DNA from 3 places in the Ruegeria profundi genome. Region 3 is predicted to be linked to each of the others. Evidence: riboswitches for the same ligand, from Rfam matches in the RefSeq annotation. Region 3 holds a riboswitch; each other region holds the start of a gene.
What was found. Region 3 has a riboswitch for cobalamin ahead of nrdH (glutaredoxin-like protein NrdH). Riboswitches for the same ligand answer to the same signal wherever they lie in the genome.
Positions count from the first base shown of each region.

Region 1 (4,157 bases), on a different contig from region 3:
GGGCCAAAACAGCCTGCACCAAAGGATGTGCACGCGCCTCGGCTTTCAACGCTTCCTCTGCCGCGTTTTCCTTTTCGTAGATCGTCTCCCCACCGCCTTCGTTGACGACCGTGACCGCCCAGCGATTGCCTGTCCACCGTTGCAGGGCTGTCCCTAAACGCTGCGCCAATTGCGGAGAGGCACGTTCGGTCGGCTGGAATTCGATGCGTCCGGGCTGGTAGGCGACCAGCCTCAACGCGCGTTTGACCTCGTCCAGCAGGACGCCATCGCGGTTGGCGCGGATCAGATCGACCACGTGATCAAAGGTCGGGTAACGTGCCAGTGCGGTTTGCGCGTCCTGCGCCAAAGCGGCGCTTGGTGCGCCGGCCCCTCCGCGCATTGGGCTTGTGTAGGACGATGCCACCGGCGTCCGAGTGTGCGCGGCAGGTTGCGACGGCGCAGCCGCTCCACCGCCGGGTCCACCATTGGGCGGCGGAGGTGGCGCATCCTGCAAGCGCTTGATCAGTTCTTCGGGGCTGGGCAGGTCAGCCACATGGGTCAGACGGATCACGGCCATCTCAGCCGCCATCATGGCGTTTGGCGCAGCCGAGACCTCTTCAAGCGCTTTCAGCAGCATCTGCCACATCCGGGTCAGGACGCGCATTGGCAGTGCCTCGGCCATTTGTTGACCGCGCGCGCGCTCGTCCGGTGAGACTGTCGGGTCTTCCGCTGCGTCCGGCGTGATCTTAACCACGGACACCCAGTGGGTGATTTCCGCAAGATCGCGCAGCACGGCCAGAGGATCTGCGCCTTCGGCATATTGCGCCCCCAATTCGGTCAGCGCCGCCGCCGCATCACCACGCAAGATCATGTCCATCAGGTCCAGCACGCGCCCACGATCGGCCAGGCCCAGCATAGCGCGCACCTGGTCTGCACTGGTTTCACCCGCCCCGTGTGAAATTGCCTGATCCAGCAAAGAGGTTGCATCCCGCGCCGATCCTTCAGCAGCACGCGTAATAAGGGCCAGGGCGTCATCCGCAATCTGAGCGTTTTCGGCCGCCGCGATCTTGCTGAGCAGGCCGATCATGTCTTCGGGCTCAATCCGGCGCAGATCAAATCGCTGGCAACGCGACAAGACCGTCACTGGCACCTTGCGAATTTCGGTTGTGGCGAAGATGAACTTCACATGCTCGGGTGGTTCCTCAAGCGTTTTGAGCAGCGCGTTGAACGCACTCGTCGAAAGCATGTGAACTTCGTCGATGATATAGATCTTGTAGCGTGCGCTGGCGGCGCGATAGCGGACGCTGTCGATGATCTCGCGAATATCGTTCACGCCAGTTCGGCTGGCGGCGTCCATTTCCATCACGTCGACATGGCGGCCTTCCATGATGGCAACGCAATGCTCGCACTGACCACATGGTTCGGTTGTCGGCTTGCCTTGACCATCCGGACCGATGCAGTTCATGCCTTTGGCGATGATCCGCGCCGTGGTGGTTTTTCCGGTTCCGCGAATACCGGTCATGATAAAAGCTTGCGCGATCCGATCAGCCTCGAACGCGTTTTTCAGCGTACGCACCATCGCGTCCTGACCCACAAGGTCAGCAAAAGTTTCCGGGCGGTATTTGCGGGCAAGAACCTGATAGGCGGGGCTGGGCGTGTCGTTCATGTCTGCTCTGTCGGATTCGGTTCAGGACCGCAGCGTAGAGACCCCCGCGCCCCGCGTCCACAGCCACCTAGGATGAAAATTCGTTTGCAAGAATGTTTGTGCACCGTAGAAGCACAGATGAAAGAGGGGACGCGGTGCACAGGTTTGACATCCACCCAGTTCACGTTGGAAACGGTACTGTTGCCTTGTCGCCGCTGCCCGGCTGCGGCGATGGATACGCACGGGATTTCGTTGCTATCCGCGATTGGCGGCCTGGTCTTGTGATCTCGGTAACTACGACGGATGAAATGCTGCAAGAAGGCGCGATCAGATTGGGGGACGATCTGCGTGCAAATGGTGTCAGGTGGGTGCACTTGCCAATTGAAGATTTTGGCACTCCGACGCCGCCGATTGATACGGCTTGGGCCGATATAGGCGCAACAGTGTCGCGTATCCTATCCTGTGGGGGGCGGGTGCTGGTGCATTGCCGCGGAGGCTGCGGCCGCTCTGGTATGATCGTTCTGCGCCTCATGGTCGAACACGGAGAGAGCCCGGACACCGCGTTAAAACGGTTGCGTGCTGTGCGCAAATGCGCCGTCGAAACCGATAGCCAGATGCAATGGGCGGCCCGGCCCGTGATAGGCCACTAGGTCAGAGCGCCATTTGCCGGTCCATCGTAACGACAGGGTCTGTCGCAAGGGTCGTGACTTCCAGCATCGCGCAGGGCGGAGTGGTCAGCATTCCGGCCGGACGCGTGGCCGTGTCCGGGCCAAACATCATGTCCGCAAATGTCTCCAGCACTTCGAGAGGCGCATCTTCGGTGGCCCCGCAATAAATACGGATAAGGTCTTTTTGCGCTCTGAACCGTGCGACGCAGCCTTGCGGGCAATGGGAAAGCTCACTGTTGCCGTCGAATTCAAAATCAGGGGTCGTCGCCGGGACCGCGGTCTCAACCGCCCGCACGACCGAGCGCGCCATCTGCGCCAGTGCCGGACAGGGTTTGCCGGTTTTCTGACACACGGTTGCTGAGAATTGGTGTGTCTTTGTCTTCCAGATCATACCGCGCCCTCCGCGCATGGACCGGGGCATGGATCAGGTGTGACACCGTCTTGATGACCTGTCCGGGCGCCCCGCCCGAGTTTCGATTTTGTTTCGATGGCAGGTCTCCTGACTTGCGGGTCATCGCGTTGCCGACCTTCCCAACCTTGCGGCCAGTGGCGTTTCGGCATTGCTCACCGCTTACAGTTGCGGGGGCAGTCTCGGCCTTGGTCCGTTCCGATTTCACGGGCAGGACCGCACCGTGTTCCCTTTTCATCCCGCCCCGGGGTCCGGGGCAAGAACCATCAGCCCATCGCTAGCGGGTCAGTGTGGCTTGAGTCAAGCGACCTCTTGGTTTGGTGAGGGTACGTGGGGTCATGTTGAAACCCGATTGACTTGGCCCGGCAATCCATGCGGATACATCCGGTGAACTGATTGGTTCAGATAGAGGGTAGGATGCTGGATACCGAACAAGCCGTGCTGACCGAAGATTTTCTGATTCCGTCAGGTGAAACCGAATTGTCGGCTCGGCTATATCTTCCGATAGACACGCCCCGAACGGCCGTCGTCATTCACGGGGCAACCGGCGTGCCTCGGGACTACTACCAACATTTTGCGCGCTGGCTGGTTGCTGAGCAGGGCATGGCCTGCCTGACCTATGATTACAGCGACTTTGGCCATTCGCGGAACGGTCCGCTAAAGGCGGCGCGGGCCACGATGGCGGACTGGGCTTTGACAGATATGCCCGCAGCACGCGCCGAAATGCGAAAGCGATTTCCCGATGCGCAGCAATGGAGCATTGGCCATTCCATCGGTGGAATGTTGGGGCCGATTCAATCCGATCTGGATCAGATTGACCGTATGATTTGTGTCTGTTCCGGGTTGGTCACAGTGTCGGATCACCCGTGGCCGTACCGCGGCCTTGCCTTGCTGTTCTGGTACGGTCATGCCCCATTGGCCGTAAAAGCACTGGGCTATTTACCGGGCAAGGCGCTGGGTTTCGGGTCAGATTTGCCCGCGTCAGTGTATTGGCAGTGGCGCGGATGGAGTACCGCACCGCGCAACTATCTGCCCGAAATCGGGGTGACCCTGCCCGACGCTCGCGAAGCGCCGCCAGACACATCCGTGGATCTTTTTACATTCGACGATGACGATGTAGTGCCGCCAAAGGCGGTTTGGCGGTTGGCCGGTCTTTTCGGACCCAAAGCGCGCCGGCATGTATTGTCTCCGGCTAAGCTTGGATTGCCCAAGGTAGGACATATCGGAGCTTTTGCCCGTCGCAACGCCGCAGTCTGGCCGCGATTGATTGCCTAGGCCGGACGCGCACAGAGAAATGGCGAGGATGAAGTGAGAGGTTGGACATCGACCCAAGCGGGGCTCGTTGTGGCTGCTTCCTTCCGGACCTGACCAGGTTGGCGAGGCGCTCGCCCGCGCCAACCTCTCACGCAGGGATATAGGCAAACTTCTAGCGAAACACAACCCGTCAGAGCGTCAA
Region 1 covers NZ_JAIUZS010000005.1:47,899-52,055, reverse strand. The annotation lists gene LCM21_RS12710 (DNA polymerase III subunit gamma/tau) at 1-1,645, opposite strand, end outside; gene LCM21_RS12705 (protein-tyrosine phosphatase family protein) at 1,780-2,274, shown strand; gene LCM21_RS12700 (hypothetical protein) at 2,276-2,683, opposite strand; cobalamin riboswitch at 2,765-2,984, opposite strand; gene LCM21_RS12695 (alpha/beta hydrolase family protein) at 3,119-3,976, shown strand; RNA gene ffs (signal recognition particle sRNA small type) at 4,008-4,106, opposite strand; gene LCM21_RS12685 (bifunctional 2',3'-cyclic-nucleotide 2'-phosphodiesterase/3'-nucleotidase) at 4,146-4,157, opposite strand, start outside.
Region 1: it holds a riboswitch for cobalamin, as region 3 does, so the genes downstream of both, LCM21_RS12700 (hypothetical protein) here and nrdH (glutaredoxin-like protein NrdH) in region 3, are expected to answer to the same signal.

Region 2 (4,157 bases), on a different contig from region 3:
ATCCGCGATGGTTGGCGCATCGCCGACCAGCCAGTCGCGGCCCTCCAAGTGGTCATCCAGCTTTTTCAGAACATTAGCCGCAGTGGCATGGGTAAACTCCATGTTCAAAGGTGCGTTGAACACGTTGATCAGACGCGCGGCGGCAGGGCCGAACGCAATCTCACCCGCTGCGAGGGTCAGGAATTTCTGCACCTCGGCTTCACCGACAGGATCAGAAGGCAGGTAGGAAGGCGCATACTTCCGGGCCAGATAGACCAAAATGGCGTTGCTGTCGCTTACAACCACGTCGCCGTCTTGCAATACGGGCACCTGACCCGCCGGGTTGAGCGTCAAGAACGGCTCGCGCTTGTGCTCACCACCCGCAAGATCCACGTCGATAACGTCGTGTTTAATCCCGGCAAGGTTGGCGAACAGACGGACCCGGTGCGAGTGACCGGATAGAGGGAAGCTGTGAATTTGGATCGTTTCGGACATCTGGAAACTCTTTCTCTGATTGAGGGTTTGGGCTGTTGATCAGCATCTGTGCCCCAGACATAGTTTGCTTTCACTTGGGCGATAATATATCAATTTGGTGAATTACTATGAACGCAGTGTAGATAATGGATACGATTCAGGGCATGCGAGCCTTTGCGGCGGTGGCAGCACATTCGTCGTTTACAGAAGCCGCAAAACAGATCGGTATCAGCACCAAACTGACCAGCAAATATGTTGGCCAGTTGGAGGATCATCTGAATGCGCAGCTTTTCAACCGGACCACGCGAAGCGTCACCCTGACCGACACTGGGCGATCTTACTACGAACGCTGTCTGCCTCTGCTGGAGCAGTTCGATGAACTGGAAAGCCTTGTCCAGCAACGCCAGACAGAATTGGCGGGGCGCATACGGATTACTGCGCCGACGGGCTTTGGCTCGGCCGAATTGATTCATCTGTTAAAACCCTTTCAGACCGAGCATCCAAAGGTCTCGATTGAACTGCACCTGTCAGATCACCATGTTTCGATGGTTGAGGAAGGCTTCGATCTGGCCATTCGGTTCGGCGTTTTGAAGGAGTCGAACCTTGTCGCACGCAAGCTGACGGACATGCGGATTGTGTGCTGCGTATCACCCGAATACCTGACGCAGCACGGGACACCAAAAGAACCGGCCGCACTGGCAACCCATAATTGCCTGCTTCAGACCACCGGCAGTTTTTCTGACCACTGGGCGTTCAAAGCAAAAGGTCGAGAATACACGGTTCCGGTTTCGGGCAACTTCCGCGCAAACTCACCGCGTGCTGTTGCACATATGGCTGCGGATGGGCTGGGGATCGGGCGGATTCCGCTTTATACGGCGCAGTCCTTTTTGGACACAGGAAAACTGCAACTTCTGTTCGAAGAGCAAGAGGCTTTATCGCTGGGCCTTTACGCGGCCTACCCGCAAAACCGCCACCTGACCGCACGTATTCGTGCGTTGATCGACCACCTTGCGGCGCAGTTTCGCGGGGTTTGAAAACGGCGTTTCGATTACAAGCCTTCGCATCGGTACACAATTCGCACCGCAGGCAGACATTTTCACCAAGCAGTACACCGGCGTGTCTGTTTCAGAGCGGAAAATGTCGCAAGTATTTCAGCGCTGGATTAGGCTTGAAATAACTTACGGCCACGAGGTGCCGCCATTTGATTCTCAGGTGGCGGAGAATTGGGAAGCCGGTGCAAATCCGGCACTGCCCCCGCAACGGTAACGAAGGTCAGGCTCAGCAATCAACCACTGGGAGGAGGATCCCGGGAAGGTGCTGAAACCGGGCGCAAGCCCCTTCCAAGTCCGGAAACCAGCCTCTCTGATATGTCAAACTGCGGGTGGCGGTGGGGGCACGGGTTTCGGACGCGGTCCTCACGCGCCTCCGGACTGGTCCCTCTTGTCATCTGCCCAAGCAATGCCGCGGGGCGCGGCAGGAGAGCCAGAAGTGAACAGAATTCAAAGCCTGTTGGCGCGTCGAAATCCGGCATATGCCCTGGAACAGGCATTCTATACCGACCCCGAGATTTTTCGGACCGACCTTGAAACAATCCACTACAGCGACTGGCTGTTTGCCATTCCGGCATGTGAATTGGTCAAAGCAGGCGACTACGTCACATATAACGTCGGTGCCTATCGCGTGATCATCGTGCGCGGTGCTGACAATCAAATCCGGGCGTTTCATAACACCTGCCGTCATCGCGGATCGGTGATCTGCAAAGCGTCCAAGGGCAATGCACCCAAGCTGGTCTGCCCCTACCACCAGTGGACCTATGAGCTTGATGGCTCTTTGCTGTGGGCGCGGGACATGGGTGCTGATTTCGACCCCAAGCAGCATGGCTTAAAGACAGTGCACTGCCGCGAGCTGGCCGGTCTGGTCTATATTTGTCTGGCAGAGGACGCGCCGGACTTTGATACGTTCGCCAATATCGCAAGGGCCTATCTCGAGCCACATGACCTGGGCAATGCCAAGGTGGCTTTCGAAAGCTCTATAATCGAGAACGGGAACTGGAAGCTGGTTTGGGAGAACAACCGTGAGTGTTACCACTGCGGAGGGAACCACCCTGCGCTGTGCCGCACTTTCCCCGATGATCCGACCGTTACCGGCATCGAAGGGGGCACTCTGCCAACGCATTTGCAGACCCATTTCGACCGCTGCGAAGCCGCAGGGCTGCCGTCACAATTTTACCTGCACGAGGATGGGCAGTACCGTCTGGCCCGGGTGCCCCTGAAGGAAGGGGCCCAGAGTTACACGATGGATGGCAAATCCGCCGTGCGCCGCTGGTTGGGCCGATCACCCTTTGCCGATGCGGGATCGTTGTTGAAATTCCATTATCCGACCACGTGGAACCATTTTCTGGCGGACCATTCCATCGTTTTCCGCGTGACACCAATCAGCCCCACGGAAACCGAAGTCACGACAAAATGGCTTGTCCATAAGGATGCCGTCGAAGGCGTGGACTATGACCTGAAACGCCTGACCGAAGTTTGGGAAGCGACCAATGACGAAGACCGCCGGGTGGTTGAGGATAACCAGCAGGGTATCAACAGTCCGGCCTATGTGCCCGGACCCTATTCTGCGATACAGGAATCCGGCGTTTTGCAATTTGTCGATTGGTATTGCGCAACTCTGACGCGCCGATTGATCCCTGACGCTGTTGCTGCGGAGTGACGGTTATGGACGTTGTGACCTCGGCAACAGCCGTCTGGCAGGACAGTGAAAGTTTGGAATGCGTCTCGGTCGTGCCCGAAATGCCAAATACTGCCAGCTTTACATTTCGGGCCCCTTCTGGCGCCCTGTTCAGCTACGAGCCCGGGCAATTCCTGACGCTGGAAATTCCGGCACCGGGTCAGCCGGGCGGCGTTGTGCATCGCACCTATACAATCTCATCATCGCCTTCACGGCCCAGATCGATCACGATTACGGCCAAGGCGCAGTCCAACAGCATCGGCACGCGCTGGATGCTGGACAACCTGCAACCCGGCATGCGGATCAAAGCCATTGGCCCGGCAGGTTTGTTCACGAATGCCGAGAGTTCCTCCGGCAAATACCTGTTCATCTCGGCCGGTTCAGGCATCACACCCTTGATGTCGATGACAACCTGTATGTGGGATGAAGGGCGCGCGCTGGACGTTGTGTTCATCAATTGCGCCAAACGACCGTCAGAAATTATCTTTCGCCAGCGGTTAGAGCAAATGGCCAGCCGGACACATGGGCTGAACTTGAAATTTGTCGTCGAGGAACCCGACCCGTACCGCCCCTGGACCGGGTATCAAGGCCAGTTCAACCAACTGATGCTGGGCCTGATGGCACCGGACTATCTGGACCGTGAGGTGTATTGCTGCGGTCCCGAGCCCTTTATGCAAGCTGTGCGCGATGCGCTGGCCGGTCTGGGCTATGACATGGAAAACTACCACCAAGAGAGTTTCGGCGCACCCGTAGAGACCGAGGCGCAGCAACCGGAACTGGATGATGTTGTTCCCGACGACGACACCAGTGCCGAAATTCTTTTCGCAAGCTCCGGCGTCAAGGCGAAGGTGGCCGAAACCGATACGGTTCTGGTGGCTGCACGGTCTGTTGGTCTGAATATCCCATCAGGCTGTACGTTCGGCGTATGTGGAACTTGCAAGGTCAAGAAGCTTAAGGGTGACGTCCACATGGTC
Region 2 covers NZ_JAIUZS010000003.1:463,145-467,301, forward strand. The annotation lists gene LCM21_RS08260 (glutathione S-transferase family protein) at 1-474, opposite strand, end outside; gene LCM21_RS08265 (LysR family transcriptional regulator) at 600-1,487, shown strand; cobalamin riboswitch at 1,626-1,829, shown strand; gene LCM21_RS08270 (aromatic ring-hydroxylating oxygenase subunit alpha) at 1,912-3,165, shown strand; gene LCM21_RS08275 (FAD-binding oxidoreductase) at 3,171-4,157, shown strand, end outside.
Region 2: it holds a riboswitch for cobalamin, as region 3 does, so the genes downstream of both, LCM21_RS08270 (aromatic ring-hydroxylating oxygenase subunit alpha) here and nrdH (glutaredoxin-like protein NrdH) in region 3, are expected to answer to the same signal.

Region 3 (4,157 bases):
CGACAGGGCATTTTCCGAACTGCAAGCAGGTGAGGATTGGCCTGAGATCGGCCTGAGATCTTTGATGCCAAGCTCTTTACCACTGTCAGCTTCAAGTGCCATCGATGGCACGTTCGGTCAGGGATTTTCAAACACGCTGTTTATGTTGGAGCCGCGCGAGTGGGTTGGTCCGATCCAATCTGGTTATGGGCAGCACCTTGTCAGGATTACCGAAACACGGCCACAAGTCCTGCCGCCTTTGAATGAGATTCGAGAAGAAGTTTTGGCTGCATGGCGCCGCGACACAGCGCAGGAACTGGCTGAGGCGCAGTATGAAAGCCTTGCCGCGCAATACCGCATTCAAACACCGGACCCTCAGGAATGAAGGGGCTGCTTGGTTTGATGCTGACGATATGGCTGGTCTGCCTGCCTAAAACCGGCCATGCGCATGCCCTTGACCCCGGATATCTGGACCTGAAACAGCTTGCGCCCGGTTCATGGCAGGTGTTTTGGCGCATACCAGATGTAAATGGGCAACCGATGCAGATCGACGCCATTCTGCCTTCGTCCTGCACTCCGGCGCAGGGCCCGCAGCCCTTTTTCGACACAGCCGCTTGGGTTTCTTCGTGGATCGCCGCGTGCAACACCCAAATCGCCGGTCAGGCTGTGACTATTCAGGGCCTGGAACGGCAGCGCAACGACGTTTTGTTGCGGTATCAACCCCTGGACGCCACGGCTGCAACATTGCGATTTACGCCTGAGACGACTGTTCTGAACCTGCCAGAAGATGCATCCACCTCATCCGTTTTCGTAAGTTACTTCTGGCTTGGCTTCGAGCATATCCTGGAAGGTTTGGACCACCTCCTGTTCGTTTTCGCCCTGTTTGTTCTGGTGCGTGATCCATGGCGCTTGATCGGGGCTGTGACAGCTTTTACCGTGGCGCATTCGATTACGCTGGCGCTGGCCACGCTTGGTGTGTTGCACGTTCCGTCCGCCCCGGTCGAGGCCGTGATCGCCCTTTCAATCGTGTTTATGGCGCTGGAAATCCTCAAACATAAAGACGGCGAAGTCAGGTTGTCCGAGCAATTTCCCTGGATTGTCTGCTTTTGTTTCGGCCTTTTGCACGGGCTTGGCTTTGCCGGCGCCCTGACCGAGATTGGCCTGCCTCCCGGGGATATTCCGACCGCTCTTGTGGCCTTTAATTTGGGGGTCGAAGCGGGCCAGCTTGTTTTTGTTACGAGCCTTTCACTTGGGCTATTCCTATGGCGCCATGTGATACGCCCTGTTCCATCAGGTTCGGATTCCATTGCAAGGTCGATCACTGGCTACGCCATCGGGTGTGTGTCGCTTTTCTGGCTTGTCCAGCGTGTGAATGGTTTTTAAAGATGGCACTCTGGATTGTGGGAAATGCGGGGCTGCGGCGTGTCTGATACTCCGACTCCAACGAAGAAATTAACACGAAGTGCATACTACATATTGACAACACCTTACTTCCATACCCAATATGGAGTTGCTTCGGTGATTTCGATTCCGGTCGAAAACTAAGAGGGAAACCGGTGAAATTCCGGCGCTGCCCCCGCAACTGTAAGCGGAAAGTTCGGCTGAACACGCCACTGAAACGGTGTTTTTGGGAAGGCCAGCCTGAACGTTGATCCGCGAGCCAGGAGACCTGCCGCAAGCAAGAACGATAACCACGAACGGAGGGTTCGGGGGCGTGCGCAGGGAAGGTCTGCGCGATGGCGTCCTCGGCTTTTGACGAAAAGGACAGAGGACAGATGAGCATTACCGTGTATTCAAAACCCGCATGCGTGCAATGTACCGCCACCACCCGCGCGCTGGATGCAAAAGGTATTACATATGACGTGGTTGACCTGACGCAGGATGACAGCGCCATGACCCACGTGACCGAGCTGGGATATCGTCAAGCTCCTGTTGTTGTCGCCGGAAACGATCACTGGTCCGGGTTTCGGCCTGACATGATCGCTCAGCTGGCCTGATCCGTGGCGGCGCCGAGCCCGGCGCTGGTCTATTTTTCATCAAATTCGGGAAATACCCATCGCTTTGTCACGCGACTGGGCCTGCCTGCTTTGCGCATTCCGATGCAGATGGACCAGATGCCACGCCCCATGTATCCGTATGTTCTGATCTGCCCTACTTATGCCGATGGCGAAGGGCGCGGCGCTGTGCCGAAACAGGTCATTCAGTTCCTGAACGATCCGGACAGGCGCGCCAGGATCGCTGGGGTTATCGGCGCCGGGAACCGAAATTTCGGTGCGACCTATGCCCTCGCCGGTCGCATCATCGCCCAGAAATGCAACGTGCCACTGCTGTATTCCTTTGAGCTGGCCGGCACCGAAACCGACATCGCCCGCGTGCGCGCAGGGCTTGAGAAACTAGGGAGACACCTATGCTCGACAGCAGCCTAAACGAGCAGGACTATCACGCGCTGAACGCGATGCTGAACCTCTATGACGGTGAGGGGAAAATCCGGTTCGATGCGGACCGCATGGCCGCGCGGCAGTATTTTCTGCAGCATGTGAACCAGAATACTGTTTTCTTTCACTCGCTGGACGAAAAGCTGGGGTATCTTGTCACTGAAGGTTATTATGAAGAAGCCGTTCTGGATCAGTATTCCAAGAATTTCATGCGCAAAATCTGGGATGCGGCCTATGCCAAGAAATTCCGCTTTCCGACCTTTCTGGGCGCGTTCAAATATTACACGTCATACACGCTGAAGACCCGTGACGGGCAGCGTTTTTTAGAGCGTTACGAAGACCGTGTTGTGATGACCGCACTGGCACTGGCCCGTGGGGATGAGGCGTTGGCCATGTCCTTCATGGAAGAGATTTTGGATGGCCGGTTCCAACCCGCGACCCCAACCTTTCTGAATGCAGGCAAGGCCTCGCGCGGGGAGTTGATTTCATGCTTCCTGTTGCGGCTTGAGGACAATATGGAAAGCATCGGGCGCGGCATCAACTCAGCCCTGCAACTGTCAAAACGCGGCGGCGGAGTGGCGCTGCTGCTGACCAACATCCGCGAACATGGTGCGCCGATCAAAGGGATCGAAAACCAATCCTCGGGCGTGATCCCGGTGATGAAATTGCTGGAGGACAGCTTTTCCTACGCCAACCAGCTGGGTGCCCGACAAGGTGCCGGGGCGGTCTATCTGAACGCCCACCACCCCGACATCATGCGGTTCCTCGACACCAAGCGCGAAAACGCGGATGAGAAAATCCGTATCAAAACGCTGTCTCTGGGCGTAGTGATCCCCGATATCACCTTTGAGTTGGCGAAGAAGAACGCAGATATGTACCTGTTCTCACCGCATGATGTGGAAAAGGTCTATAGTGTTCCGTTCTCGGAAATCTCGGTCTCCGAGAAGTATCACGAGATGGTCGATGACAAGCGCATCCGCAAATCCAAGGTTAATGCGCGCGAATTCTTCCAGACTATTGCCGAGATTCAGTTCGAATCCGGCTACCCCTACGTGATGTTCGAAGACACGGTGAACCGGATGAACCCCATCGCGGGCCGGATCAACATGTCGAACCTGTGCTCCGAGATTTTGCAGGTGAATGAGGCATCGGAATTTAACGATGACCTCAGCTATGCGCATCTGGGCACGGATATTTCCTGCAACCTCGGTTCGCTGAACATCGCCAGGGCGATGGACGGTGGTGATCTAGGGCGTACCGTTGGGGCCGCGATCCGGGCGCTGACCGCGGTGTCCGAGATGTCGGCGATCGACTCGGTTCCCTCGGTCCGCCGGGGCAATGACGAAAGCCATGCCATCGGTCTGGGGCAGATGAACCTGCACGGGTTTCTTGCGCGCGAACATATCCACTATGGCAGTACGGAAGGCATTGAATTTACGTCTGTTTACTTTGCCGCTGTGGCCTATCACGCGATCCGTACCTCCTGCGATCTGGCGCAAGAGCGGGGCGCGCCGTTCAAGGGGTTCGAGGAGTCAGATTATGCCTCGGGTATCTTCTTTGACAAATACACCAATCGTGACTGGTTGCCGGAAAGCGACAGGGTGAAGGCTCTGTTCGATGGCATGACCCTGCCCACACGCGGCGATTGGGCCAAACTAAAAGCCGACGTGATGAAGCACGGGCTTTATAACCGCAACCTGCAGGCGGTGCCGCCCACCGGGTCAATCAGCTATATCAACAACT
Region 3 covers NZ_JAIUZS010000009.1:156,462-160,618, forward strand. The annotation lists gene LCM21_RS18755 (peptidyl-prolyl cis-trans isomerase) at 1-364, shown strand, start outside; gene LCM21_RS18760 (HupE/UreJ family protein) at 361-1,362, shown strand; cobalamin riboswitch at 1,479-1,671, shown strand; gene nrdH (glutaredoxin-like protein NrdH) at 1,755-1,976, shown strand; gene nrdI (class Ib ribonucleoside-diphosphate reductase assembly flavoprotein NrdI) at 2,001-2,405, shown strand; gene nrdE (class 1b ribonucleoside-diphosphate reductase subunit alpha) at 2,387-4,157, shown strand, end outside.